4 regions of the Terribacillus sp. AE2B 122 genome follow, and region 1 is predicted to be linked to each of the others. Evidence: riboswitches for the same ligand, from Rfam matches in the RefSeq annotation. Region 1 holds a riboswitch; each other region holds the start of a gene.

Region 1 (7,482 bases):
TACCTAATTACATAAGAAGCCGCCAATCTCCTTCTTCAATGGGGCAAAGAAATGAAAACTTCTATCCATTCTTTTACTCTTTAATTTCGTCTCCACTACTATTATTCTTTCCCATTCTACCATTACATTCGTTCCAACGTATGTTGTTTTGTCGGTCAAGCCTCGTTTTTTTCATGCGGAAAAACTATCCATTTCATATTTAAAAGGAGTTTAGCTATGTAAATAATCGTGTTGCAGAAAAAAGAAACCTCTTATTAAGAGGTTTCTCCCCACAAATCATCTGAAATACCAATAAGCTGGTTTGCAAGAATTTCACGAGCAAGATTGTTGGAAGGCCCCATTACAATACCCGCTCTGGCATCACGGTAAAACCTCTCCAGCTTACCGATTTTATACCCATAACCTCCGGTAATGTCCATGGCAATCTGTGCAATCTCATTTACCGTATCTGAAGCATATATTTTAAATGACAGTAAATCCTGCTGTGTAGCGATACTTAACTTTCCAGATCCATTTTTAAACTGTTGATCAATTTTGTCTCGAAGCTGATTTAACCAGGCAGTGAGCCCTTTGTGTTTAATTACTGCTTTAGCAAGCAGACTGCGGATAACCTGATAGTCTCCAAGGCTTTTTCCAACATCATGGTGATGATTCCGCTTTACGTATTCTGTAACTATATCAATAATTCCACCAGCCAGTCCTGTCCAGACAGAGCCCAGGCCAAGCAAATATGCAATACTTGTTTCCACGATTGCACGACCAGACCCTTCACTCCCGAGCAGATTTTCTTTCGGCACTTGCACGCTGTTGAGCGTGAGCGAAGAGCTATGGTTCCCTCTCACCCCGAGTGCATCCCAGCTCCCATAGCTTAAACCAGGGTTCGTTCCTTCAATGATAAAATAACTTATATCATCAGTTGTAGAAGCATCTGGTGAACCAGTTTGGACAATATAGAAATCGGCAAAACCGCTGCTTGTCGTAAAAGATTTTTCTAGATTCAGCTCATATCCATCCGGCGTGCGTTTTGCTCGGCTCGTGTTAATCCAGTATCTGCCTCCAGAAGTTCTTTCACTTGTCGAGGTTGTCCCAAAGTACCCTTCTTGTACCGGTTTCAGCCACTTCTCCTGCTGCTCCTTTGTTCCGAACCGGTAAATCGCATCGGCAGCTTCCACATGCATCGTGTAAACAAGACCAGTGGAGGGACAATGGCTCGCGATTTTTTCTGCTACTATTGAAAATGCTTTAAATCCTGCATGAAGACCGCCTAAATGTTCAGGCAGCAAAATACCGTTTAATCCTTTTACCGCCAGCTCCTGCATGTTTGCTTTAGGATATATTTTCTCCCGGTCGAGCCGATCTGCAGAGGGGGCAATTGTCTGGTCAACTATTTCATCTAGCAATGCATAAATGGTTTCTAATTTCGGTTCTGTTTTATTTATCACGTCATTACACCGTTTGCTTTCCTTGTTCCTGGACTGTTTTTCCGATCTGACGCGCTGGATGATGATCTGGCAGTCTCTTATTTCCGCTCAAATTTTCGCGGAATGTAGCACCTTCATAATTCTTTCTGATTCTGCCACGCCTCTGTAAAATCGGCACTACATAATCAGCTAGATCTTTAAACGTTCCAGGAGTCACCGCGTACGCTATATTAAACCCATCAACGCCAGTCTTTTCAACCCAATCCTCCATTGCATCAGCAACTTGTACCGGTGTGCCAGCGACTACAGGACCAATTCCTCCTATACCTACAAATTCAGCCACTTCGCGGACAGTCCATTTCTTATTCGGATCAATCTTCGTGAACGTCTCCACCGCTGAATGAATTGCCTCATTCTCAACAAAACGAAGCTCTTCGTCTGGGTCATATTCGGAAAAATCAATGCCGGTCCAGCCACCGAGTAATACCAGACCTCCTTCATAGCTTGCATGACTGCGATACTCTGCCAGTTTTTCCTGTGCAGACTCCTCTGTCTCAGCCACAATTGGAGTAAATAGACTCATCACTTTTATCTCTTCTGGATCACGCCCTTGACGTTTTGTCTCCTCGCGCAGCTTGTCTACATAGCTCTTTGTAACAGTAACCGTCGGCGTACTTATAAAGACACACTCCGCATGCTTGGCGGCAAATGCCCTGCCTTTTGAAGATGATCCCGCCTGAAATAGCACTGGTGTCCGTTGCGGAGAAGGTTCAGACAGATGCGCTCCTGGAACAGTGTAATACGTGCCATTGTGGTGAATATCATGCACCTTTTCTGGATTAGTGTAAACTTTCCTATCTGTATCTCGAACTACTGCATCGTCTTCCCAACTGCCTTCCCAAAGCTTATAGCATACTTCTACGTATTCCTCAGCAATAGTATAGCGCTCGTCATGTTTAATTTGCGTATCCAAACCTAGGTTTCTAGCTGCACTTTCTAAATAGGATGTAACAATATTCCAGCCTACACGGCCTTTCGTTAAATGATCCAACGTAGAGACGCGACGCGCAAAGCTGTATGGATGCTCATACGTAACAGACGCTGTAACACCAAAACCTAGATGCTTTGTGACTTGAGCCATCGCCGGCACAACGAGCAGCGGATCATTTACCGGCACCTGGGCTGCCTGACGGACTGCTCCCTCCCGGGAGTTCTGATAAACGTCGTATGTTCCAAGTACGTCCGCCAAAAATAATGCATCAAACTGGCCACGCTCCAATATTTGCGCAAGATCTGTCCAATACTCCAAATCTTTGTAGCGATGTGCCTGATCGTCAGGATGTGTCCATAACCCCGGTGATTGATGTCCAACGCAATTCATATCAAAAGCATTCAAATAGATCCGTTTGTTCGTCATTTAGAAAATCCTCCTTTAGTTATCTAACAGCAAGTTCTTCTGTAGCATGTACTTGTGCTTTCGAAGCAGGGGCAAGAAATGGCGTTAACAGAAAACTAAGTGCATACAAAATGGCAAATCCCCAGACCACACCAACAATTCCTAAGTAATTGTTCAGTACCCCGACAAGCACCGGACCAAGAAACTGACTGGCTCCTGCACCTAAATTAAGTACAGAGATCGCTGCCCCGCGGTTGGCAGGAGCAAGCGTCGGTAATATAGCAGACAGCGGAACAAAAGCTGCAATTGCGGCACCGAAAAGAATTGCGTTCAGTACAAGCAGCGGAATGTTTGCTCCGAATGCTGCCGGAATGTAGTAGTAAAGCAAAGAACAAACAGCTGCTCCCACACAGCCAAACCAACGGACTACCTTAACCCAGCCAATTCGGTCACCTATCATCCCAAATAACACACCAGCTGCCATATTGCTGACGGACTGAATCGCCCAAAGCTGAAGCCACTGACTCGTTGAAATATTTAGGAAACTCGTAAAAAAACCTGGCATTACAACTACGAAACCATACCATCCTGCTGTATTAATTGTACGAAGGAGACCGCCAGCAGCAACGCGCGGACTCTCCCAAAGAATCGTGATTCCTTTTAGCGCCTCCGCCCACTTATTTTCTGAAGTTTGATCTTGAATCCTGACTCCCTGGCGATCTTTGTCGTCTACTAATGCAACACCTAGAATTCCACCTAAGATAATCCAAATAAGTGAACTCCAAAGCGTTGCCATTTCACCAATGTACGGAAGCAGAATACTCGGATAATACGAGCCAAGAAAACCGATACCGCCAGCAAACATAAAGAAGAACCATCCCATTGCTGTTGCAAGCTTTTGCTTTTCTGTACGGTAAGCAATCCACACAATAAAAGCGAAAGCAAACAGCGGGTAGCCAAAACCGCGCAAACCGTACATGATCACCATCATAGAAAAGCTTTCCAAGTAAAGACCCAGATAAAGAAAGCCGATTTCAAAAACAACCCATGTCACCAGCCCGATCAGCATCGTCCTTCGCGGTCCTATGACTTCCCCAAGCACACCAGCAAGCCAAGAAGCCAGTGTGAGTACGATTCCGTAAGCACTGAACATAATTGCTGACTGATTGGTAGTGAATCCTATGTCGACAACATACTTAGACAGAAATGCCTGTTCAATGCCGTCCCCAGTCATGAACAACAAAATTGCCAGCAGCCCGCCAATGACTTGAATCGGAATACCAAATAATGTTTTCTTTGCTCCCATCACTTTCCTCCTTTACTTCACGGCACTGGCAGCATGATTACGGCGAATAGATTCAACAAGCTGATTCGCCTGCCTGTTAATTCTTACACCGGTTTCTTCGTCCGCCACTGGCTGATTTGGGTTCTCTTTATTGATATGGTGATCGCATAAATATACTCCCTGTAAAGGCTCTCCTTTTAGATTCGCGATTAGCGGCTTTAATGCATAATCTATCGCAAGCAAATGTGCCGGGCTGCCGCCTGTCATGATCGGAAGTACCGGCTTATTCTTAAACGCGTCCTGAGGCAGTAGATCAAGTAAAGCTTTTAATACGCCGGTATAAGCTGCTTTGTATACAGGTGAAGCAATAATTAATCCTTTGGCACTGCTGACGGTTTGACCTGCTTCCACAATAGCCGGACTGTCGAATCTTGCATAAATCAGATCCTCCGCAGCAAAATCGGTAACGCTGATCTCCTTCACAGAATAGCCTTGGGCTTCCGCCAGTTTCCCTGCATAATTTGCTGCCAGCTGCGATCTTGAATGTTTGGATGGACTGCCTGTTAGAATGATAATGTCTGTCATTTGTCAATTCTCCTTTTTTTGTAGTAGAGTGACTAAACGAAAAAAAGCTCTCTTTTCCGAAGAAAAGAGAGCTTGAGATAATCGCCCGCACTCTTATCTTCCAAGAAATTAATCTTGCTGGATTTAGCACCTTTCTGACATAATCAGAGGTTGCTGAAGCTTCATCGGGCCAGTCCCTCGGCTTCTCTTGATAAGAACTATATGAAATTGTTTACAATGATACGTGCGTTACTAATAAATGTCAACAGGAATTGTCTGAATTTTTTAACACAGTACTTTTTTCTTACAGATTATTTTTAACTTAAACTGTTCCGTTTGCTTCTCATGTGATCATAGTCCCTGCATGGCATACATTTCATTCTGTTTTAGCTACATATCTAGGTGAACCTCTCCAAAGCTCTGTCGGAAGTTAACTTTACTCAAGAATTCAGCATCAACGAAGCATATGTTTTCAGAGTTTACTATACCTGCTGACATTCAATAGGATACCGACAGAGCTAAGCGTAAGCGTAAGTGAAGATCCACCGTAGCTTAAAAACGGCAACGTAATACCAGTAACTGGAATCAAGCCTATAACAACACTGATATTGATCATGCACTGGATAGCAATCATACCAGTGATACCTAATGCCAGCAGACTACTGAAGCCATCAGGCGCCCGAAGCGCAACTTGTATGCCTCGCCACAGAAACAACAGGAAGAGAAGCATAACACCTGCGCCGCCGATGAACCCGAGCTCCTCTGCTAGAATGGCAAAGATGAAATCCGTCTGCGGCTCTGGCAGGTAGAAGAATTTTTGCAGACTATTGCCTAACCCCAGCCCCATTAACCCGCCAGGTCCAATCGCATATAGGGATTGGATGATCTGGAATCCTTCCCCTAACGGATCTTCCCAAGGATCCAGAAAAGCTGTGATACGCTGAATTCGATATGGCGCAGACAAGATGAGCGCCGCGAAAGCACCTAGCCCTAAAATACCTAGACCAACGAAGTGTGAGATTCTGGCTCCGCTCACTAAAATCATCACCATACAGGTAAGTACAAGTACTACACCAGTTCCCAGATCCGGCTGGAGCATGATCATACCGAAAGCTGTAAAAACGAGTAAGAGCGAGGGCAGGAATCCTTGTCTCAAGGAAGTTATATATTTCTGCTTAGCCGAAAGATAGACAGCTAAATAGATGATCAAGCCCAGCTTCGTAAATTCAGAAGGCTGGATACTGAAGGCCCCTACCCCTATCCAGCTCCTTGCACCACCACGGACCAATCCGACACCCGGAATCAAGACGGCAATGAGCAAAACAAAGCAAATCAAAAGTAAAACCTTCGCATATTTCCGCCAAATCTCATAATGCAACCTGGAAATGACCAGCATAGCTCCTAAACCAACACCGGCGAACAATAGCTGCCGCTTGGCAAAAAAGAAGCTATCGTCAAATTTATATTCCGCCCATACAGCAGAAGCACTATACACCATGATGATACCGATTGTCAGTAGGCCTCCGATAGAGAAGAGCAATAGCCAGTCCGTCTTCGGAAGATTAGATTTACGCAAAGAAAAACCCCATTTCCTTGGATTGGAATTGGGGGTCCGCATGCAGCGAAGCGGCTGAGCAGGACAAGCCCCTACTCTAAGGTATGCACCGCTTCAACAAACATGTCTCCTCTTTCTTCAAATGTACGGTACTGATCCCAGCTTGCACAAGCTGGAGACAGCATAATCACATCGCCGCTTTCAGAGATGCGATAAGCAATTTCAGCTGCCTCTTTGACATCCTTCGCATGTTCGATAAGCTCGATTCCAGCCATATAAGCAGTCTCTCGCAATTTTTCAGCTGTTTCACCAAAGACGATCAATGCTTTCACATGTTCCATGAACGGAACAAGTGTTTCAAACGTATTTCCGCGATCTAAACCGCCTGCAAGCAGAATGATCGGCTGATCGAACGATGATAATGCCTTGGAAGTTGCCAATATATTAGTAGCTTTTGAATCGTTATAGAATGCCCGGCCATTGATGTGCTTGATATACTGCAGCCGATGCTCAACGCCTGAAAAAGTCTTCAATACTTGCTGAATACCTTCATTAGTTGCTCCGGCTAGCTTAGCAGCAGCTAAGGCAGCGAGTATATTCTCCAGCTGGTGGCCACCGACAAGCAAGATATCTTTCATTTCAGCTATCGGTTCATCTTTGAAATACACATGTGTATCATCATACCATGCACCATCTTCCAGCTTTCTTGAACCAGAAAAAGGAACAAGTGTTGCTTTTGCTGCTTTGACAATGTCACGAAGGCGCTCATCTTCCGCATTATAAACAAGATAGTCGCCTGCATCTTGATTACGGAAAATATTCGCTTTCGCTTGTTCATAGTTTTCAAGAGAATGGTGATAATCCAAATGTGCTTCAAAAATGTTAAGCATAACGCTTATGTTCGGACGGAACTGATCAATACCTTGGAGCTGGAAAGATGAAAGCTCCAAAACAAGCCGGTCATCTTCTGTTGTCCTGTCGGCAACTTCGGATGCGGCTGTACCGATATTCCCAGCTACGTACGTACTTACTTGACTTTCTTTAAGCATCTCATAAGCAAGCGTTGTCGTCGTAGTCTTACCATTTGATCCGGTAATACCGATCAAAGTGCCCTTATGAAGCAATCCAGCAAGTTCAACTTCTGTCAGCACTGGAATATTTCTTTCCATTGCTGTTTGAACGATCACATTTTCATAACGAATACCTGGGTTCTTGATCAAGACATCAATATCTTCCAGGAGTTCTACTTCTTGCACACCAA
Region 2 (7,482 bases), on a different contig from region 1:
TAAGTTGCAGCTGCTTGATCAGAAATGTCTACTGCGCTTTCTGCTTCAGCTGGAATTTCAATGCTGTCTGTTGCATTGTAGTTCTCATAGTTCATATCCATCAATGCATTGACAGTTGCTTCTTCACCGGCATCTTCCATCTTCATGACCATATCCAATTTGATGTTCTTAGGATAATTTGTCTCTTTATCAATGGAAATTGTGTAGTTGAACTTATCGAAAGTAAAGTCACCCATGCTCTCGAGGCTTTCGCCTGCTGCACCCATTTGCTCTTCCATAAAGCTCATCATCTTATCCTCTGCTACTACTACATCAAGTACATACTCTGTATCGGTTTCGGATACTTTAATACTTTCCGCCAGATCCTTAACTTGCTGGACCTGCTCATCCAAAGGCTGTGCTACTTGATCAGTACCAAGTGAAGCACCGATTTCGGATTCAGCATCCATCTTCATCCACATATCAGATGCTGGCTCATACATATAAATCATATTGTCTTTGATATACATATCGAATTGCTGTCCCATGGATTCCATGCTAAGTTTTGAGGAAAGTGGATCCATTACGATAGTACCGTCCGCTGTAGTAGTCATGGTTTGATCCAATCCAGAAGCTTTGACGTCCATATCCATTGTCATATCCATATCATAGCTATTCAAGTCTTCATTAGCTTCAGCGGATTTTTGCAGGATTTCTTCCGGCGTCGGGCCTTTCTTCTCTTTGCCTTCAGCGTCTGTAGAAGCGCTGTCTGTTCCGCACCCAGTCAAAAATAGTGCTAGTGCTAATACTAACCAGCCAAGATGTTTTACCGATTTCATCTAATCCCTCCAAAATAATTTGCTTTTTCACGGACCCCGTTACCTTATTACAAACGGAGTATGTCTTAGTACAATAGATGTTAAAAATTGGTCCGTATGGAATGCTTATCAATTCATTACGTATTTTACATGAATTTGCTTCACAATTTCCTACAAAAAACTACATTCAGTAAGAAGTTACTACGATTTTTTTGCAGATGTTTACAAAAGAGAAGCATAATACCCAGAAGAAAATGAGACGTCAGTACTAGGTGAAGTAATTGCCATGAGAAAAAGTCTTACATTCCACCGTTGCATCATAGGGCATTGATGGTCTTTACAATTGTTTTCTATGGTTTCTCCATTATTTCGAGTGATTTTTAGTTTCTGCGATGGCTGGTATAAACCAACTTAGGTTCAGTTCTTTTCAAGGCTAACCCTCCAATATTATTTAGTTGGCCAGATAGAAAGGAAATTGAGTTCAAGGTATAGTATGTATCTTTTCATCAAGCCATTTGTAATTCGTATGCTTATTTCCCTATATTTTACAAATTAAACCTTCACTTCTTTATATTGCTGAAAGAAAGACAAGGGGGTAATGCCTGTTCAAATGCAAATTGAAGTTAAGTGTCAGAAAACGACAAACAGTAAGAAAATCCTACAAAAGAATTGGGTTTTAAAAGCAGAAAGATGAGGAATACCTATAACATGACTACATAAGGAGGACTAATTATGCTTAAACCAACTTGGAAAAAAGCAATAGCTGCTATCATCACGCTCCTAGTCCCATTTACATTCGCGCTATCATACCAATCAGACAATATATCTGCTGTAACAGCTGAACAAGTAAACGCAGAAAAAAATGAGGCTGCTGAGCAGCCGGAACTGGATAAAGAACAAATTGAACAGCTTACAGCTGCGTTTATGGATAAAGTCACACAAGACATTGATACAAATTACAAAGTTCTAAACTATAATACGAAAGAAGAATTGCTGAAAAGTTTTGACGAAGTGGCTACAAGAGATGTAAGCGGACCGATCGTCGATTTCTATTTCACGGAAGAAGCAGACGGCTTGTACATTCTGCCGACTGAGACACCAGCTTGGTTCAATCCTGATAATTCATACAAAGAGGAAACAGACTCCGATAAGTATGTTACAATTACACAAAGCAATACCGATGATTTGCACGGTAACTATACAATCGAGATCAAATTCTTGTATGACGGAGGCTGGAAGATAGCAGCAGTCAAATACTTGTAGGTTTGATGTGAAGAAGGCAGTGGGAAGATGATTACGTTCAGAGATTACTACAATAATGAAGTGAAGATGTCTTTCGCCGATCATCCATTTTCTGATCAGCCTAAACATGTGTGGGTGATTTGCCGATACGGAAGCAAATGGCTTCTCACACGTCATAAAGATAGGGGATTGGAGTTCCCTGGCGGTAAGGTGGAAAAAGGAGAAACGGCAGAGCATGCGGCTTTGCGGGAAGTAATGGAAGAGACTGGCGGTGTAGTCCAGCAACTGAAGTATGTCGGTCAGTACTTCGTGGCAGGCAAGGCCGGGCATATCGTGAAGAATGTCTATTATGCCATCATCTCGGAACTGAGGAAGAAATCCAATTACATGGAAACATATGGGCCAGTACTGGTCGAAAAGTTCCCTTCCCATCTGGCACAGCATGCTGAATACAGCTTTATGATGAAAGATAAGGTGCTGCCTAGTGCATTGCATCATATAGATAAGTTTGAAAAGACAATGTAAAAGAACTGCCCCAAAAGCTATCAACATCTTTTGGGGCAGTTCTTTTTTTATCTATATAATGGTCCAGCTTGGCGGACAGCATCATCGATAAAATCAAATTTTGTGAAGTTCTGATGGAATTTTACCGCAAGTTCTTGTGCGGTCGATTTGTAAGCTGCTTTGTCTTCCCATGCATTTTCCGGCATCAGCAACTCTGCTGGTACATTTGCAATGGAAACAGGTACATGCAGGCCGAAAATTGGATCTTGAGTAGTTTCTGCATTACGCAATTCTCCGCTGAGAGCAGCCTGGACCATGGAGCGCGTGTACGGAAGCTTCATGCGGGAACCGGAATGGTAATCTCCGCCTGTCCAGCCGGTATTGACAAGATACACCTCTGCTTGATGTTCACTGATTTTTTCGCCGAGCATCTCAGCATAGACAGAAGGTGCCAGCGGCAGGAATGGAGCACCGAAGCAAGTCGAGAACGTAGCTTCAGGTTCTGTAACACCGCGTTCTGTGCCAGCAAGTTTGCTCGTATATCCACTCAGGAAGTGATACATTGCCTGTTCCGTTGTCAATTTACTGATTGGCGGCAGCACGCCAGTTGCATCTGCGGTCAGGAAAATGATTGTTTTTGGATGTCCAGCTAAGCTCTTCGCCAGGCTGCCCTTGATGTAGTCAATCGGGTAAGCAGCACGCGTATTTTCTGTAACAGAACCATCTTTATAGTCACAAACGCCAGCTTCATCTACAGCTACATTTTCAAGAATAGTGCCAAACTTGATGGCGCCATGAATTTCTGGCTCTTTTTCAGCTGAAAGATTGATGCATTTAGCATAACAGCCGCCTTCAATATTGAAGATTCCATCAGGTGACCAGCCATGTTCGTCATCTCCGATCAAAGGTCTGTTCGGATCAGCAGATAGTGTAGTCTTACCTGTTCCAGATAAACCGAAGAAGAGTGCTGTATCACCGTCTGAACCTACATTAGCAGAGCAGTGCATTGGCAGGATTTCTTGCTGCGGCAGAAGGAAATTCATTACGGAGAAGATGGATTTCTTCATTTCTCCGGCATATTCCGTTCCACCTATGACGATTACACGCTGTTTGAAGGAAACGATGACAAATGCTTCTGAATTAGTGCCATCGACTAGTGGGTCTGCTTTTACACCAGGAGCAGAGATGACAGTGAATGCAGGTTTATGTGCAGTCAGCTCCTCCTCATTTGGCCGAATGAACAATTGGTGGGCAAATAGATTATGCCAAGCATATTCGTTGATTACTTGTATTGGGAGATGGTAACGTTCATCAGCCCCTGCAAAGCCTTGGAATGAGAATACTTCTTCCTGTGCCTGCAGATAGTCTACGACTTTACCTAAAAGTTGCTCGAATGTTTCTTCGCTAATAGGCTGGTTGACTTTTCCCCAGTCTACTTTGTTTTCGGAAAGCTCGTCTTTGACGATGAATTTATCCTTTGGTGAGCGGCCGGTATATTTCCCTGTCGCAGCCCGCAAAGCACCAGTCTTTGTCAAACGAGCTTCTTGGTGGGACAATGCCGCCTCCGTCAGCTGAGCTGCTGATAGGTTTTTCCTTACATTGGATTGGGAGCGCATTTCTTCTAGCGCTGTTAATGCGTGCATCATTCGCATCTGGATCCCGCCTTTTTTTTAGAAGTTTTAATTAGTATAACACATTAAAATATTAATACATACTATTTTAAAATGCAATCGATAAGTGAATGCTTTATTGGTTAATAATTCCGAGTTTTTAAGTCGGTATTAACATGATTTTGTTGACTTCTGGAGGCTGTTCCGATAACATAGTTGCGAACGGAAAATCACTCTTATTCAGAGTAGGCGGAGGGACAGGCCCTAAGAAACCCGGCAACCGTCACATTTTGTGAAATGGTGCTCAACCTGAGCAAGGGATACCTTGAACGATAAGAGAGGGAATAAGCCAGCCTTCTGTTATGATGGAAGGTTTTTTTCATGTAACGGCTTAATAATAAAAAAAGAGCAATACTAATGATAGTGCTCTTTCAACCTTCACCCATTATCAAGTTTCTTAATAACATACCTTGGAAAGAGTAAAACTTCCGTATTAATTGTAGTTGAAGGGGGATTTGGCAGAATGACTGCTAATCGTCGATTATTTACCTCAGAATCCGTTACTGAAGGGCATCCGGATAAAATCTGTGACCAGATCTCGGATGCTATATTAGATGAAATCCTAGCTAAGGATCCGAATGCCCGTGTTGCTTGTGAAACGACTGTTACGACTGGACTTGTACTCGTTGCAGGTGAAATTACAACCAGTGCTTATGTAGATATCCAAAACATCGTGCGTAAAACAATCAAGGAAATTGGTTATACACGTGCGAAATATGGCTTTGATGCTGATACATGTGCTGTATTGACAGCAATCGATGAGCAATCTCCTGATATTGCAGGTGGTGTTGATCAGGCGCTTGAGGCTCGTGAAGGGCTGATGACGGACGAAGAGATCGATGCAATCGGTGCAGGTGACCAAGGCTTGATGTTTGGCTATGCAAGCAATGAAACACCAGAATATATGCCGCTGCCAATTTCATTGGCGCACCGTCTATCCAAGCAACTGGCGAAGATACGGAAAGATGAAACTGTGGATTACTTGCGCCCGGATGGGAAAACACAAGTAACAGTAGAATATGACGAAAACGATCAACCAGTACGGATTGATACGATTGTCATCTCCACACAGCACCACCCAGAAGTGGAGCAAGCTCAGATTCATACCGATTTGAAAGAGCTTGTTATCAAACCTGTCGTTCCAGCTGAATTGCTGGATGAGAATACAAAATACATCATCAACCCGACTGGACGATTCGTTATCGGCGGACCACAAGGTGATGCAGGTCTGACTGGACGTAAAATCATTGTTGATACGTATGGCGGTTATGCTCGTCACGGCGGCGGTGCATTCAGCGGAAAAGATGCTACAAAAGTAGACCGTTCCGGTGCTTATGCAGCACGTTATGTGGCGAAGAACATCGTTGCAGCAGGTCTTGCAGAGAAATGTGAAGTACAGCTTGCTTATGCGATCGGTGTTGCTGAACCAGTATCCATCAGTATCGATACTTTCGGAACAGGCAAAGAGTCAGAAGAAGCATTGGTGAAAGCGGTACGCGATTTATTCGACCTTCGTCCTGCCGGCATCATCAAGATGCTGAACCTGCGTCAGCCAATCTACAAAGATACAGCTGCATACGGTCACTTCGGACGTACAGATAAAAACTTCCCTTGGGAGCAGACTGACAAAGCAGTACAGCTGGAAAGCTATACATTTGCATAAGCTGCTTGAAAGGCAAGAGCGGTAATTTCGCTCTTGCTTTTTTTGTGTCGGCACCCATAATCTCCCTTCAAGAACCGAATTGTTTTATGCTATAATTAATGGCTAGAAGTAATGAAAGAGAGGCTAACATTAAATGTGTGGTTTGATTGGCGTAATTAGAAAAAACGTAAAACAATTAACGCAAGCTGATAAGGATAAATTCAAACAACAGAACAACATCATCACGCACCGCGGTCCGGATGATGAAGGTTATTACCATGACGAACATGTCTCATTCGGTTTCCGCCGCTTGAGTATTATTGATATCGAGGCTGGTGTTCAGCCATTAAGCTATGACGACGAGAGAATCTGGATGGTTTTCAACGGAGAGATCTACAACTATGTAGAGCTTCGTGAAGAATTGCTGAAAAAAGGCGCAGAGTTCAAGACAGAATCCGACACCGAGGTCATCGCAGCGATGTATCATACATACGGAACGGAAGCATTCAAAGAGCTTCGCGGTATGTTCAGCATTTTGCTATGGGATAAAGAGAAGAAGACACTTTTCGGAGCACGTGATCCATTTGGCATCAAGCCGCTCTTCTATAAAGAAACAGAAGATGAGATTTTCTTCGCTTCTGAGAAGAAAAGCATCACACTTCTGGAAGAATCAGAAACAGTCGATACGGAAGCGCTGCAGCATTACTTGAGTTACCAGTATGTACCGGAACCATTCACGATGACAGAAGGTATCAAAAAGATAGAGCCTGGTCACTACTTCGTGAAGCGTGAAGGTGAACCTATAGAATTCCATCGTTACTGGCATGCGACATTCTCACCGAAAATCATGGACAAGCAAGCTTGGATCACACGTATCCAGGATGTGCTTCATGATTCCGTGAGCAAGCATATGCGAAGTGATGTACCAGTCGGTTCCTTCCTTTCAGGTGGAATTGATTCTTCCATCATTGTAGCCATTGCGAAGCAATTCAATCCGAATTTGAAGACATTCTCTGTCGGTTTTGAACGTGAAGGATTCTCCGAAGTAGATGTGGCAAAAGAAACAGCTGAGAAACTCGGCGTAGAAAACTATTCCCATATCATTACACCAGAAGAATACTTGGAAAAACTGCCGAAAATCATGTGGCATATGGATGATCCATTGGCTGATCCATCTGCTGTGGCACTTTACTTCGTGGCAAGGGAAGCTAGCAAACATGTAACGGTTGTACTTTCCGGAGAAGGTTCGGATGAACTGTTCGGTGGATATAATATTTACCGTGAACCAGAATCCCTTCGCATGTTCGATAGTATTCCGGGACCTGCAAAAGCCTTGCTTGCAAGAGTAGCTAAAATCTTGCCAGAAGGTGTACGTGGTAAGAGCTTCCTTGAGCGTGGTACAACGCCATTGAAAGATCGTTATATTGGAAATGCTAAAATGTTTGAGGATGCAGACAAACAGAAGCTATTAAAAACATACAGTGATGCGGTTCACTACCAGAAGATTACAGCACCATTGTATGAGAACGTAAAAAACGAATCTCTTGTCGATCAAATGCAGTATATCGACATTCATACATGGATGCGCGGAGACATCCTTCTGAAAGCGGATAAGATGACAATGGCA
Region 3 (7,482 bases), on a different contig from region 1:
GCATCCGTATCGGATCAGGCGGTGTTATGCTGCCTCATTATAGTGCGTATAAAGTGGCTGAAAATGCAAGATTGCTCGAAGCACTTCATCCAGGAAGGATCGACCTTGGGATCGGGAGGGCTCCTGGCGGTATGCCAGCCGCAAAAAGGGCACTGCAGGAGCATAAGGCTGTACCGGAGGATTGGTATGATCGGCAAATACGTGATTTGCTTCATTATTTGGATATAAGAAAAGAAGAAAAGCATCGCTTCGGAGATCTGGTAGCGATGCCGAACATTAACACTGCTCCGTCTGTCTGGCTCCTTGGCGGAAGCGCAGGCAGCGCTGGTCTTGCTGCATATCATGGAATCGGGTTTGCTTATGCCCAATTCATACGTGGAGATAAAGATGCAGCAGTGCTGGATGTGTATCAGAAAGCCTTCCAAGAAGGGAAGCATCAGCCGCAAATGATGGTAAGTCTGTTTTTATTCTGTGCGGAGACGACAGCAGCTGCACAAGCGCTGGCGAAAAGTCATGAAGTTGCATCGCTGCTTCAGGAACAAGGGAGACCAGTCAAAGGGATGCTGCGCCCGGATAAGGCAGCAGACTACAAAATGTCTCCTTATGAAAAAGAGCGTCTTGAGGACAATCGTCCTACCATGGTAATTGGGACACCAACTGAGGTGCTGCAGCAGCTTGAAGAGCTGGAAGACTATTACGGCGGGGAAGTTGAGTTCATGCTCACCAGTCCAGTTTATGAAGAGAAAGCAAGACAAGATGGGTACCGTCTTTTGATGGAGGCACATCAGCGTAAGCAATAGCAGTTATTCTGTTTGAATCAGACACTGCTAATCTGGTATAGTAGGAAGTACAATTCATAAGAAATCTTATAACGAGTGGTGGAGGGAAAGGCCCGATGAAGCCCGGCAACCCACTGTAGGAGGGCAGTCCTGCAGGAAGGTGCTACGACCTGCAGCAAAAGCTGCGTGATAAGATGACGACGGCTGCAATACAGAGCTTCTTCTCATCGAAGAAGCTTTTTTAGTAGAATCGATGTGTCGTTCGGTAGGATTTCCTATGTGCAAAAGGAGTAATAACAATGAAATATGCATACTGGCAGCCAGTTTCAAGCAGCTGGCTGCGTCATGTGGAAGATGGAGGACCGCTTAGCCTGTCAGATGTGAAGGAAACTGCGCATACGGCTGAAAACTTAGGATTCGATGCGGTCTTCCTGCCAGACACCTACCTATACCAAGGAAAAAATGCCGGTCAGCAGCTGAACTTTTGGGAAGCTGCTGGCGCTATTGCGGAGGCAACCGATAAATTGCACATTATGGCAGCAGTCCGGCCAAGCATCGATCAGCCTGTGGAAGCAGCGAGACAGGCAGTAATGATTGATCAGATTAGTAATAGCCGTTTTTCACTAGCGGTCGTTTCTTTCTTACGTGAAGAGGAGCAAAAACGCCTAGATGGTGATATTGCAGGATCAGAGGATTTCTATATGCAAACAGAGGAATTCTTTGAAGTGCTGCGCGGAGTTTGGACAGCTAGCAGTTACACATATGATGGCTTGTACTATCAAGTACAGCATGTCGATTATTTACCGGCAGGCAAGACCAAAGAGATTTCGCCATTATATGCTGGTGGAGAAAGCGACTATTTACGGCAGACAATTGCCGAGACATGTGATGCATATGTAATGAAAGGCGGCTCTGTACAGGAAGTGGCCAGTATGATCGCTGATATGCAGATTCGTCGTGAGGCAGCTGGCAAATCTCCATTTACCGAATTCGGTATGACAGCTTATGTCATTTGCCGTGAAACGGAGGAAGAAGCCTACCAGGAATGGGAAAGAATTACCGGCGGAGATTACGAATCATATGTAACAGAGGAAGAGCTGGCACAAAAAAGCAAAATTAGCGATGATGCTGTTTCTGCAAGAGGGCTTCGGCCGCATCTGGTTGGTACCCCGTTACAAATTGCACAGCGGATACTTGCATACGAGCACGCTGGTGTCAGTCTTTTGCTGCTTCAGTTTTCGCCGCATATGCAGGAGATGGTGCGGTTCGCGAACGAAATCATGCCACTAGTCGAGGAAATGCGCGATAACTCGATCTGATTGGAAATATACGGTAGACAAGCCTGAAGATATCGCTTACATTAGTAAAAAAGGAATAAGTATGGGGGCAAAACATGGAGCTATTGACGATTTTCGATGAGCAGCATCGGGAGCTTGGGGTGAAAGAAAGAGAGGAAGTCCATCGTGATGGAGACTGGCATGAGACTTTCCACTGCTGGTTTATAGAACATGATGGTACAGAACTATACATTTATCTACAGCAACGTTCTTTCAATAAAAGTGAATTTCCCGGGAAATACGACATTACCGCAGCTGGTCATCTGGAAAGCGGCGAAACGCCTGTGGTCGGAGGCTTACGTGAAGTGCAGGAAGAATTGGGTGTTATGCTTCAAGAGAGCGATCTTTTTTATAAAGGAATCATTCAAGAAGAATTATTCGCCAAAAATTTAGTCGATCGGGAGTTCTGTCACCAATTCTTCTACTACTTAGAGGAACTGCCAGATATTCTTTTAAACGAAGAAGTGCTACAAATCGTACGGATGCGTGTAAATGATTTGGAAAAGCTCGTCGAGGGAAAAGCGGCAAGCGTAGAAGCGGAAGTTGTTGCAGGAGCTCCACGTCAGCGGATCGATGTAGCGAATGATGAACTGTGTCCTCATCAGCTTGGCTATTACCGAGAAGTACTCATGATTTGCCGTACATAGCAAAAGGAGCAGCGTTACGCTGCTCCTTTTCTGTGTCTTTAAAAAGCCCAGTTTCCATTTTCGAAGATAGCTTCAGTTGTTCCATCTGGCGTTTCGCCTGTGATGGATAATTCTCCGGAACCAACCATGAAATCAACATGGGTCAGACTGTAGTTAAAGCCTATTTCCATAAATTCTTCTTTTGATTTATTGCGAGCATCCTTTACGCACATGCCAATCGCTTGGCCAAGAGCCAAATGACAGGAAGCATTCTCATCGAATAAAGTATTATTGAACACGATCCCAGACTGAGAAATAGGCGACTGGTGCGGTACTAGCGCAACCTCTCCAAGGAATTGTGCCCCTTCGTCTGTTTCAAGCAAATTCTTCAATGTTTCATAGCCTTTTTCCGCTGTGAAGTCTACCACTTTTCCTTTCTCAAAGGTAAGGGAGAAGTTCTCTAGCAAAGTTCCTGCATAATTCAATGGTTTTGTGCTGCTAACTGTTCCGTTTACTCCTGTCTTTACAGGAATGGTAAATACTTCTTCTGTAGGGAGATTCGGGATATATGTAGAGCCATCTTCTTTCATAAATTCGGCGCAAGTCCAGAAGGAATCAGGATGCAGTTCAATTGTCAAATCTGTTCCAGGTCCCTTATAATGCAGCTTGCGATAGTTACGTGCATTTAAATGGTCAGCATTCTTTTTCATAGCTGTAACATGCTGTTCCCACAGCTCAACTGTATTTTCCTTATCAGAGCGAGTTGTGAAGAAGATAGCATCCCATAGCTTGTCGATAGCTGACTGGCCTTGTGAATCAGGGAAAACAGATTCGGCCCATTCTACAGTTGGCACCGATGCAATTAGCCAGTTCACACGGCCATTCGTTTTGTGGGCTTGATAGCCTTGTCTGGCAGCGCCCATTGCTTTCGTATAACGGGCAACTCTAGCAGAATCGATTCCCTCAAAGAGAGATGGATTCGGTGTTTTGAGCTCCAGGAAAGCAGTATCGGCTGCTGCTAGTTCTTCATACACACGGCCGCGGAATGGAGTGAAGTAATCCAAATCATCTTCTTTTGCAAGCTTCACTTTTGCTTTTGTAATGTTATCATCCTGATAATCGACAATAACATCACGTAAGCCAGCTTCGTATGCTTTCTGAGCTACCACCTTTGTAAAAGGAGCAGCAGCTAGATCGGCTACAATCATCAAATCCTGTCCTTGCTTTACTTTCAAGCCGATATGCAGCAGTAGCTCGGCGTATTTTTCTAATTTCTGTTCGAATTGCATTCAAAATCCCCCTTTAATCATACTATCTTCATATTTTACCAGAAAATTATGACTAGAGCCGATACTCGAGCGAGAATTTTGCGATCGGCTCAAAATGGGCCGAATGCTTGATATGGCGAGGGAAGATCCAGCGTCTGGATAGCTGTTTCCGGGCACTGGTCAAATCGGTTCTGGCACCGCTCCAGAATGCCTGCCATACAAACTTTGTGCAATAATTCCAAGCAGGGTCTGCCAAGGCGCGGCTAAAACGGTATCCTTTCATCAAGCTAATGGAACGTTCAGCCCACTCTGCTGCACCAGACGGATCTATTTTTGGCCGGAGCAGCGTGATTGTACCGCCATGATGGTGACGGGACAGGTATGATCTCAATGATTCGGTGATACCGCCAGATGGATGTGCATGAAAAATTCGTCCATCGCTTCCGACGATACCGACATGACTGAAGAAGTAGGTGGAAGGACCGATCGAGCTGTATAGTACATCACCGGCCTGCAGCAGCTTCTGAATAGTAGAAGCTGTCTGAAAGAGCTTCTCAAATTCTGCTTTGGATTTTCTCATTTAGGTCACTCCTGTTCAAATGTCGCAAAATCGCAAACGAAAGCATGTTCCTTTATCTCTGCATGTATTATGATAGAGAAAGATTAAAGATTTGTGGAGGTTTAAGCATGAACGCATTAGAGAAACAAGGGTACAGCATATATGACTTACAAAAGGATTTGGCGTATGAGGGGATGGAACAGGATTTAGCTGAAATACAGGCTGTTTTCGATACACTGCCGGCAGACAGCTATGCCTTGGATTTAAATCGTTACCGCCGCTATTCACGGGCAATCATATTCGACAAAGATGGCCGTTTAGAATGGCTGCCTGGTATTGAACGTGAAAACGGAAGCATGGCGCAGTATTTCCAAGGACGCTTCAATCCAGAGTACGTCGATTCCTACCGTGAATTTCCATCCCTTCCGGATCATATCCTGGAAAATAAATTATTACAGAAAATCATCATGCACGATTATCACGAAACTTTCTGGCGTAAAGAAGATCTAATTCTGCCAGTACATGCAGGCATTCATTTCGTAAAGCTGGAAGTGACAGAAGATGGACAAGAGGGCGTATCTTCGCCTAACCTGATTCATCAGGATGGCGAACCATTTACATTTGCTCATCTTATTAAGCGCGATAACGTTGTTGGAGGTCTTAACATCATTGCGACTCCCGCTTGTGCAGGAAAGCTGCCGAAAGATGCAGACTCCAGTCAATTCCATGAAAGCTTTGAAATCCATAAGCCATTGGAATCCTACGGAGTACATGACGAGGCAGTCAGTCATTATGTCAGCCCAATCAAAAAAGGGGAAGCGGATCGCCCAGGTGTACGTGCGATTCTATTGATTGATTTCCAGCCAACTGTATTAGCTTAATTCCAAAAGGGGGGATCAAGATGACAGTTACCATACGTGAAGCAGGAAAAGCTGACTGTAAGAGAATCGGAGAGATCAGTATGCTCAGTTGGCAGTCTTCCTATAAGCATATATTACCGGCTGACTATTTGGCAGCAATTTCTCAGGAAGATAGAGCAAATCGATTTGAAAGGGTGCTTGCATCCGGATCCTTACTTCTTGTAGCAGTAGCAGAGGAAACGATTGTCGGCTTTATCAGCGGAGGCAGATGCCGGGAAAGTGTTCATCCTGATTACGATGGAGAGGTATACGCAATTTATCTTGATCCCAATTATACGAAGCGCGGGATTGGAAAGCTGCTTATGCAATCATTGGAGAAGCGGCTTACAGCGGAAGGGATGACGGGTGTCGTCGCTTGGATGCTTGTCGGCAATGAGGCGCGGCATTTTTATGAAGGCTTAGGCGGAAAGAAAATTGCCGAAGATAAACTTCAGATTAATGGAGCCTCTTATCCTGAAATCGCATATGGATGGAAAATAGCGGACAGATGATGTCCGCTATTTTTGTATGGATAAAGGCTCGGCTTGTATGTATTGCTGCCCATCAAAGGTAAGCTTCCAAATAGCCGGCATCGGCAGCTGTTTCCAGAAAGCATAATCGAATTGATTGTCATAATGACCCATCGTCAGCACCATCAGATTTCCATGCGTTCCGATGGCGACCCGTTTACCAGGATAAGCAGTGAGTATATCTTGGAGGGCATCAAGACCTCTTTTTCTCGCAGCTTTGTTCGATTCTCCACCTGGAAACTGATATTCTTCGTATGACCATAATCGATCCATAGCTTCCTGAAAATCATCAACCGGATCAGCAGCAATTTGCCGCTCTCGCAGTCTTTCATCCAGCATAGCAGTAGAAGCATCACTCACAATTGTTTCCCAAGCGCGCCGATAGGGACTTGAGATATATGAGTCTACTTGTTCAGCTGCTAATAACTTCTGAACTATCTTCGCATCACTGTAACCCTTTTTAGATAATGTCCGATTTCGTTCATCAGGTGTATAAATGGTATGCGCATGACGCACAAGATAAAGTGTTGTCAGCATAATTCTCCTCCTTCATTTTATTCTACCAATAATGGAAGGGGCGATTTGCATTTTTGTTTGAACTAAGTTACATTTTGTAAGTAACTAATAAATTGTATGTTTAGGGGGCGAAGCAGATGATGGAGCTTCACGGTATTCACCACGTTTCAGCCATAACAGCAAACGCAGCGAATAACTATGATTTTTATACAAGAATAATGGGGATGCGCCTTGTCAAAAAGACAGTCAACCAGGACGATACGTCAATGTATCACCTTTTTTATGCTGACAAACTTGGCAGTCCGGGAACGGATTTGACCTTCTTCGAAATTCACCGTGCTGGTCGCACGTATACTGGGAATAACAGCATTTCCCTTACATCTTTGCGTGTCGCATCAGATAAAGCAATTCATTATTGGGCAGAGCGCTTAGAAGAATATGCTATCCAGTCACAAGAAATTGAACTGCAGGGACGAAAGGTTCTTTTCTTTGAGGATCCAGAAAAGCAGCGGCTTATGCTCGTTTCTGATGAACAGAACGAAGGCGTAACAGCAGGCGTTCCTTGGGAAGGTACCAATGTTCCGGCGGAATTTGCCATCATTGGACTTGGACCAGTTAAGCTGACTGTACCAGAACTTGCACCGACAGAGCGGGTCTTGCTTGAATTAATGGGATTCCGCAAAAAAACAGAGGCCATGCTTACTGATGGTACGAATCTACATATCTACGAAGTTGGCCAAGGCGGCACAGGCGCTGAAATAATGGTAGAAGTAGTACCTGGATTACAGCGAGAGCGCCCCGGACGCGGAAGTGTACACCATGTAGCTTTCCGTGTGAAAGACAGGGAAGAATTGGAGCGAGCGAAGAAAATCCTTTATGCAGCTCACTTGCCGAATTCTGGACTGGTAGACCGTTATTACTTCCAATCACTATATTTCCGGGAACCGAATGGTATTTTGTTTGAGCTT
Region 4 (7,482 bases), on a different contig from region 1:
GAAATCATCGAAGCTTTCCTGATGGAAGGTTGACGATAGATAAATCGGCACGTTCACCGCACTAGTCCGCTGCTCGTTGTATGATTCCCGTATACACGTCGTCTCAGCATGTTGATCTTCCATTAGATGACCTCCTAATCCAGTTTGGCGAATGCTTGCTGTAAATCACCAATCAAATCCTCTGCTTCTTCAATTCCAACCGAGAAACGAAGCAGACAATCGCAAATTCCTCTGGCTTCCCTCTCCTCAACAGGGATGTCCGCATGTGTTTGTGTTGTCGGATACGTAATAAAGCTCTCCACTCCGCCAAGGCTTTCGGCAAAGGTGATGATGTTCATGCTGCGAAGGAATGTATCAATCCAGCTGCTTTCCTGGACGCGGAACGAGAGCATCCCACCTTTTCCTGTATACAGGACATTTTTCACCTTTGGCTCCTCTGCCAGGTAACCTGCGATACGCTGTGCATTTGCTTGGTGCTGCCGCATTCGAAGCGGCAGCGTCTTCAATCCGCGGATGAGAAGCCAGGAATCGAGCGGAGATAAGACAGCTCCGGTACCGTTATGCAATACTGCTAACCGATCTGATAGCTCGCTGCCTTTACTCACAACAAGACCAGCTAAAACGTCATTGTGCCCGCCGATATATTTCGTCGCACTATGAATGACGATATCTGCACCTTCTGTAATTGGCTGCTGGAAGTAAGGCGTCAGAAACGTATTATCAACAATTAACAGCAGATTGTATGCTTTTGCCAGCTGCGCATAGGCAGCAATATCTATCTCCTGCATAAGCGGGTTTGTCGGTGTTTCAAGGAAAATTGCTTTTGTATCATCCGTTATCATCATCGCTGTCTCTTCGACGGAACGAAACGGTGCATAAATCGGCGACACATCATATGCATCCGAATAGAAATCAAATAGTCGATACGTACCTCCATAAATATCCTCTGGCACTAGCAGGGAATCGCCTGAACGGAAAAGTGACAATACGAGCTGAATAGCTGCCATGCCTGAGCTGCATGCAAATGCCCGGTCGCCTTTTTCCAGCTCTGCGAACCCTTCTTCCAGGACAGTACGAGTAGGATTCTTTGTCCGTGAATAATCATACCCGGTAGATTCGCCGATTCCGCCATGTGCATAAGCAGTAGACAGATACACTGGCGGATTGACTGCCCCAGTTACTCCATCACTCTTATTTCCGAGCTGCACGAATGTTGTTTCTAAACTATATCCCATACCGCTTCTCACCCTTCTCTTCAACAAAAAAAGAACCTTCTCCCCAAAAAGGAAGAAGGTTCAGCCATGACCGAATCAGCTTCTTATCTTTAAGGCGGATACCTTTTGGATTTAGCACCGTGTCTTCTCAGACTGGTTGCTGAGACATCACTGGGCCAAGTCCCTCCGTCTCTCTTGATAAGAAAAGTTCTATATAATTTTTATATTAAAGCTATGTTATCACACAAGAATGTACAGTCAAGCATTTTTTAAAATTTTCTGCCAAATGAAATTTTTTCTAATGGAATTTTTAGCAAGGTGATGCACATCAAGGAAAGTAGTGACAAAAAATAGGATTGACACCTAGAACTTTTCGGTCTATCCTTTTCTTTACAACTGATATTTCTTATCGAGATTGGTGGAGGGAATGGCCCAACGAAACCAAAGCAACAGGCTGCAAGACGCAGTACTGTGCTAATTCCAGGTGTTTGACACTGAAGATAAGAAGAGCGGAAAATCTTTAAAAGACCCTCTTCTGTCTGGAAGAGGGTCTTTTTTTAGGTTCAATTCCGATTATTTTCATTGGAAATATCAAGATTGTTACAGGAGGTTGGAAAATGGAACAGATAAAGCAAACGCTTGCGGAAGTACATACGGAGTTAGAAAACAATTTCACCGAAGTCGTTGAGTGGAGACGTTATTTGCATCAGCATCCCGAATTGAGTTTCCAGGAGACGGAGACAGCCCGTTTCATCGCTGATAAACTGCGCAGCTTCGGCTACGAAGATATCCAGACAAACATCGGCGGCTATGGCATCGTGGCTGCACTTACAGGAAAGACAGCGGGTCCGACGATTGCGCTGCGAGCCGATTTCGATGCCCTTCCGATAGAAGATGAAAAAGAAACAGCTTATCGATCCAAAACACCTGGCGTGATGCATGCTTGTGGTCATGACGGCCATACTGCGGCATTACTCGGAACTGCCAAAGCATTGATCAAACATAAAGATAGCCTGAAAGGTAAAGTGGTCTTTTTGTTCCAGCCTGCTGAGGAAGTCCCGCCAGGCGGGGCCAATGCGATGATTGAAGATGGTGCGCTCGACGGTGTGGACTATGTATACGGTGCTCATCTTAATTCAGCTGCTCCTATCGGAAAGATCGGCGTTGGTGAAGGTTTCAAGATGGCAGCAGTGGATAAATTCGCGATTACCATCCAAGGAAAAGGCGGTCATGGCGCAGCTCCTCAAGAGGCTGTAGATCCAATTGTCATTGGAAGTGATATTGTCAGCGCCCTGCAGAAGATTGTCAGCCGCAGAGTCAACCCGCTGGAGTCAGCAGTCGTCACACTCGGTGTATTTCAATCTGGCCAGGCATTCAATGTTATTCCTGATACCGCAAGATTGGAAGGAACCGTACGGACATTTAATGCCGACATCCGCCAGCAGGTGAGGAAACAAATAGAGTCCATTGTAGCCGGTATCGCAACTGGTTTCGGTGCAACTTATTCGATCGATTATTTGCACGGCTATCCTGCTCTTTTCAACCACCCAGAAGAAACTTCACTTCTGCAGCGTCTATTTGCCGAAGAATTCGGTGAAGAACAAGTCATTCCACTTGAAACCGGGATGGGAGCAGAGGATTTCGCTTATTATTTACAGGAGATACCAGGAAGCTTCTTCAAAGTCGGATCCCGCAATGATGATACAGGTACCCATTACCCGCATCACCATCCTAAGTTCGACATCGATGAGCGTGCTTTACTCATCACGGAAAAAGCATTCACGAAAATTGTATTCTCGTTATTGGGAAGCTAAGGAGGAATTATATTGAATAAGAAGTTTGCACTTATATTATTCGGCTTAATGGCCACCATCGCCCTGTTCGGGTGCTCCAGCAATTCCAGTAGCAGTTCCGGCGCAAGCGGCGGGGACCCTGTGGAAGGCGGCGACTTGAACGTTGCGATGACTGCTGACCCTGATACGCTAGACTGGATGTATTCCGGAGAAAGTGCTACTAGGAAGATCGGCTGGCATATTTATGAAGGTTTGTTTGCACTGGATCATGATTATCAAGTACGCCCTTTGCTTGCTGACGATTACACTGTTAGTGATGATAAGAAGACTTACACGATCACGCTTCGTGACGGATTGAAATTCCATAACGGGCAAGACGTTACAGCTGAAGATGCGAAGGCTTCAATCAATCGCTGGCTGAAGGTCTCCTCTGTCGGTAAAATCACTGCAACGCATGTTGATTCAGTTGAAGCAACAGATGACCTGACATTGGTCATTACGCTTAACGATCCGTATACCGCTTTGCTTACTGATATGTCCGCACCAAAAGCATCAGCAGTCATTATTCCAGCTGACATTGCTGAAGCAGCAGGCGAACAGCCGCTGACAAACGAGCAGCTGATCGGTACAGGTCCATTCAAATTTGATTCCTGGAAGCGTGGGAATGAGATTATTCTATCCAAATTCAAAGACTATCAATCTCGTGAAGAAGAAGACTGGGGCGGTTTGACAGGTAAGAAAACTGCATACCTGGATACAATTCACTTTAAAATCGTAAAGGACCCGCAAGTTATGCTTAACGGTTTGAAGACAGATTTATATGATTACGTACAATCCATTCCGCTTGATTTGTATGATGTAGTTGATACGACACCGAATGTCGAACCAGCTATTTCCAGCAACGGCTATTCCGTCATTACACCTGATAAGTCAGAAGCACCTTTCGATGACATTCAAGTCAGAGAAGCACTTCACGCTGCACTTGATAAAGAAGCCATTGCCAAAGCAACTTACGGCAACAGCGAGTTTTATAATTTAGATGGTGCCTTGTTTACACCAGATCAGACAGCTCTTTATTCGGATGAAAACATCGATAACTTCGAGGCCTTTAATCAGGATGAAGCTAAAAAACTGCTTGAGGAGAGCTCTTATGATGGGCAGCCAGTGAAGATCATCTTCTCTAATGACCATGCAGAGTATAAGAAAATTGCCGAAATCGCAGAACAGCAGCTTGAAGCAGTCGGTTTCAACGTTGAGCTGGAGTCCTATGAATGGGCAACTTACCTGGAAAAATGGAGCGATGGCGCTAACTGGGATATGGTCGTAGTCGGCTGGTCTCCATTCTTCTCGCCTAATCAAGCTGGTGTAGTAAGCCAGGATTCCAACAGCAGCGGCTGGTACAACAGCGAACGCTGGCAAGAGCTTATCGCACAGTGGGGTGAAGCAGAAGATGAAGCAGCCCAGCAAGAGATTCTCGCTGAGCTGAACAAGACGATCTATGACGAGCTTCCATTTGAGAAAGTAAGTAACCTTTCCACTCTGGATGCACGCACTTCCAAGTTGCAGGATTATGATGATTGGTATGGTCCTCGCTTCTGGAATACATGGAAATCACAGTAATGCCCCGAGAAAATCGCCTGCGTTACCGCTGGCGATTTTCTTCCATTTCTAAATAAAGGAGTGACGTATGTGCTTAATTACACGATTCGCAGGCTACTATCTGTCATACCAGTTATGCTTGTTGTCAGCATCATTGTATTTCTGCTCGTTCACTTGACACCCGGAAATCCAGCTTTCATCATCCTTGGAGAAGACGCTTCACCGGAAGCCATCGCACAGCTGGAAGAACAGCTTGGTTTGAATGAGCCTTTGTATATCCAATTCTTCGACTGGATCAAACAAGTCATCACAGGTGACCTAGGGACGAGTGTCTACTCTGCCCAGCCAGTTACGGAACTGATCTTTGGTAACTTTGGACCGACTATTAGCTTGATGGTATTGTCCCTGCTCTTTATTTTGGTCATCTCCATTCCGCTTGCGATACTGATTGTGTCCCTGCGCAAAACGATTCTCGATCCATTATTTACCAATGCTTCCCTTCTAGGTGTATCAATTCCAGAATTCTGGCTGGCAATTTTGCTTGTGCTCGTGTTCGGTGTGACATTCCCGATCTTCCCGGTCGCCGGCTATATGCCGCTTGCCGAAGGCTTCGGTCCATGGATCTACCATTTGCTGCTGCCTGCTTTTGTGCTGGCATTAGTGGAAATCGGTATCATTGCCCGAATGCTCCGGGACAGCATGCTTGATTCCGTAAACCAGGATTATACAAAAACAGCACGGGCAAAAGGCGTTCGTGAACGCGATGTCTTGATGAAGCATGTTTTCTCCAATGCGCTCATCCCGACTACAACTGTTCTTGGTGCCACGGTCGCCGGTCTGCTAGGCGGGACGGTTATTATTGAAACACTTTTCACTATCCCAGGCATCGGGCAGCTTTTAATCGACTCGATTCACCGACGGGACTACCCGGTAATTCAAGGTGTCGTGTTATTTATTGCCGCGATTTACGTCCTGGTCAACTTAATCGTCGACCTTTTGTATGCATTTCTTGATCCGAGGATCCGCTATGACTGAGCCGAAGGAGGTACATAAACGATGATGTCCAAGAAGAGGAATATTATAGCTCTTACGATTTTCTTACTCGTTGCATTAGCGACGATAACTGCCAATGTGTGGCTGCCGGTCTCCCCCACAGCGATAGACGCTAACCAGCGCCTGCTTGCACCATCTGGCACCCATTGGTTCGGTACAGATGATTTCGGGCGTGACATCTTTGCCCGGGTTGTCGTTGCAGCTCGCGTGTCACTCGCTGTCGGCGTCATTGTTGCTGTCGCGGCGACTATAATCGGCACACTGATCGGCCTTGTATCCGGCTATTTCCGGAAAACTGATTTTATCCTAATGCGGATTGTAGATGGCTTCCTTGCCTTCCCTGCCCTTTTACTTGCTTTAGCTCTCGTTGCAGCCTTAGGCGGAAGCATTACGAACATCGTCATCGCCCTGACAATTGCCTTCTTTCCAGTCATGGCACGTGTTGTCCGCTCTGCCGTGCTGCAAATCAAAAACGCACAATACATTGAAGCAGCAAGAACGACCGGAACGAATAATGTAGTGATCATTTTCCGTTATATCCTGCCAAACGTACTCTCTCCGATTATTGTGCAAAGTACTTTCATCTTTGCCAAAGCAATACTGGCAGAAGCAGCACTAAGCTTCCTCGGTGTCGGAGTCAATCCATCAACACCGACCTGGGGTAATATGCTGCAGGAATCACAAATTTATATCACGATCGCTCCTTGGTTCTCTATCTTTCCTGGTATCGCAATCGTCATTACTGTTTTGTCATTGAATATACTCGGTGACGGTCTCCGTGATGCTTTCGATCCGCATAGCGTCAAGAAGAAACGAAAACGCAAACCAAAGCAAACAGCACCAGCTGCCTAGAGGAGGTTTCATTATGCTAGAAGTGAACAATCTGCATGTACACCTGGATACACCAGCTGGCCTCGTCAAAGCGGTTGATGGTGTATCCTTCCGGCTCGAAGCCGGGCAGACAATCGGCATTGTCGGGGAATCCGGCAGCGGGAAAAGTGTGCTCGCCCACTCGCTGACAAAGCTAAATCCGGAGCCTCCAGCAACTTATCCGAAAGGAGAAATCCTTTTTGAAGGCGAGAACATCCTGAAAATGGATAAGAAGCGTCTGCGTAATTTGCGTGGAAAAGAAATTGCCATGATCTTTCAAGACCCAATGTCGAGCCTTAATCCTGTCTTCAAGATAGGCAGACAGTTGATGGAAGCCATTCAGACACACCAGAAGCTTTCGAAAAAAGAAGCTCGCCAAAAAGCAATCGAGCTGCTGATAGATGTCGGCATTCCAGATCCAGAACGACGGATGCAGGATTATCCACATCAGTTTTCCGGCGGGATGCGCCAGCGCGTTCTGATCGCCATTGCACTTGCTGCCAGACCGAAGCTGCTTATCGCCGATGAGCCGACGACAGCTTTGGATGTAACGATCCAGGCCCAAATCATTGAACTATTGAAAAGTATCCAAAAAAAATACGGAACAGCCATCATCATGATCACCCATGACCTTGGCGTCGTAGCAAATCTAGCAGATCGTATTCTTGTCATGTATGCCGGCAAAATTGTCGAGTCCGGCAGTACAGCAGATATTTTTTATGATACGGCCATGCCATATACGTGGTCGCTGCTGCGCTCGATTCCAAGACTTGATGCAGCCGGCTCCGAACGACTGCTGCATATCGAGGGTCATCCGCCGAATCTGATTCACCCGCCAAAAGGATGTAATTTTCATCCTCGCTGCCCGTTTGCACGCGATGCTTGTCTGCAAACAGATCCGCCGCTCGCAGAACGAGGTACAAACCACTCGGCTGCGTGTATACTCAGCAAGC

What was found. Region 1 has a riboswitch for S-adenosylmethionine ahead of ssuE (NADPH-dependent FMN reductase). Riboswitches for the same ligand answer to the same signal wherever they lie in the genome.
Region 2: another riboswitch for S-adenosylmethionine. It lies ahead of metK (methionine adenosyltransferase); the one in region 1 lies ahead of ssuE (NADPH-dependent FMN reductase).
Region 3: another riboswitch for S-adenosylmethionine. It lies ahead of AE2B122_RS06065 (LLM class flavin-dependent oxidoreductase); the one in region 1 lies ahead of ssuE (NADPH-dependent FMN reductase).
Region 4: another riboswitch for S-adenosylmethionine. It lies ahead of AE2B122_RS13780 (methionine biosynthesis PLP-dependent protein); the one in region 1 lies ahead of ssuE (NADPH-dependent FMN reductase).

What each region holds. Positions count from the first base shown of each region.
Region 1 covers NZ_LR700942.1:969,379-976,860, forward strand. Annotated here, with positions in the region: gene AE2B122_RS04930 (acyl-CoA dehydrogenase family protein) at 255-1,442, opposite strand; gene AE2B122_RS04935 (LLM class flavin-dependent oxidoreductase) at 1,447-2,838, opposite strand; gene AE2B122_RS04940 (MFS transporter) at 2,858-4,123, opposite strand; gene ssuE (NADPH-dependent FMN reductase) at 4,136-4,687, opposite strand; SAM riboswitch class I at 4,778-4,884, opposite strand; gene spoVE (stage V sporulation protein E) at 5,139-6,242, opposite strand; gene murD (UDP-N-acetylmuramoyl-L-alanine--D-glutamate ligase) at 6,314-7,482, opposite strand, start outside.
Region 2 covers NZ_LR700948.1:127,338-134,819, forward strand. Annotated here, with positions in the region: gene AE2B122_RS16130 (DUF6612 family protein) at 1-818, opposite strand, end outside; gene AE2B122_RS16135 (hypothetical protein) at 1,530-2,060, shown strand; gene ytkD (RNA deprotection pyrophosphohydrolase) at 2,088-2,564, shown strand; gene pckA (phosphoenolpyruvate carboxykinase (ATP)) at 2,612-4,195, opposite strand; SAM riboswitch class I at 4,387-4,492, shown strand; gene metK (methionine adenosyltransferase) at 4,677-5,876, shown strand; gene asnB (asparagine synthase (glutamine-hydrolyzing)) at 6,010-7,482, shown strand, end outside.
Region 3 covers NZ_LR700943.1:151,753-159,234, forward strand. Annotated here, with positions in the region: gene AE2B122_RS06060 (LLM class flavin-dependent oxidoreductase) at 1-800, shown strand, start outside; SAM riboswitch class I at 864-975, shown strand; gene AE2B122_RS06065 (LLM class flavin-dependent oxidoreductase) at 1,079-2,098, shown strand; gene AE2B122_RS06070 (NUDIX domain-containing protein) at 2,173-2,763, shown strand; gene AE2B122_RS06075 (aminopeptidase) at 2,802-4,031, opposite strand; gene AE2B122_RS06080 (hypothetical protein) at 4,084-4,590, opposite strand; gene AE2B122_RS06085 (2OG-Fe dioxygenase family protein) at 4,698-5,450, shown strand; gene AE2B122_RS06090 (GNAT family N-acetyltransferase) at 5,471-5,980, shown strand; gene AE2B122_RS06095 (histidine phosphatase family protein) at 5,987-6,535, opposite strand; gene AE2B122_RS06100 (ring-cleaving dioxygenase) at 6,655-7,482, shown strand, end outside.
Region 4 covers NZ_LR700946.1:270,711-278,192, forward strand. Annotated here, with positions in the region: gene AE2B122_RS13775 (aminotransferase class I/II-fold pyridoxal phosphate-dependent enzyme) at 1-123, opposite strand, end outside; gene AE2B122_RS13780 (methionine biosynthesis PLP-dependent protein) at 135-1,235, opposite strand; SAM riboswitch class I at 1,316-1,419, opposite strand; SAM riboswitch class I at 1,618-1,721, shown strand; gene AE2B122_RS13785 (M20 family metallopeptidase) at 1,832-3,028, shown strand; gene AE2B122_RS13790 (ABC transporter substrate-binding protein) at 3,041-4,627, shown strand; gene AE2B122_RS13795 (ABC transporter permease) at 4,697-5,641, shown strand; gene AE2B122_RS13800 (ABC transporter permease) at 5,663-6,511, shown strand; gene AE2B122_RS13805 (ABC transporter ATP-binding protein) at 6,525-7,482, shown strand, end outside.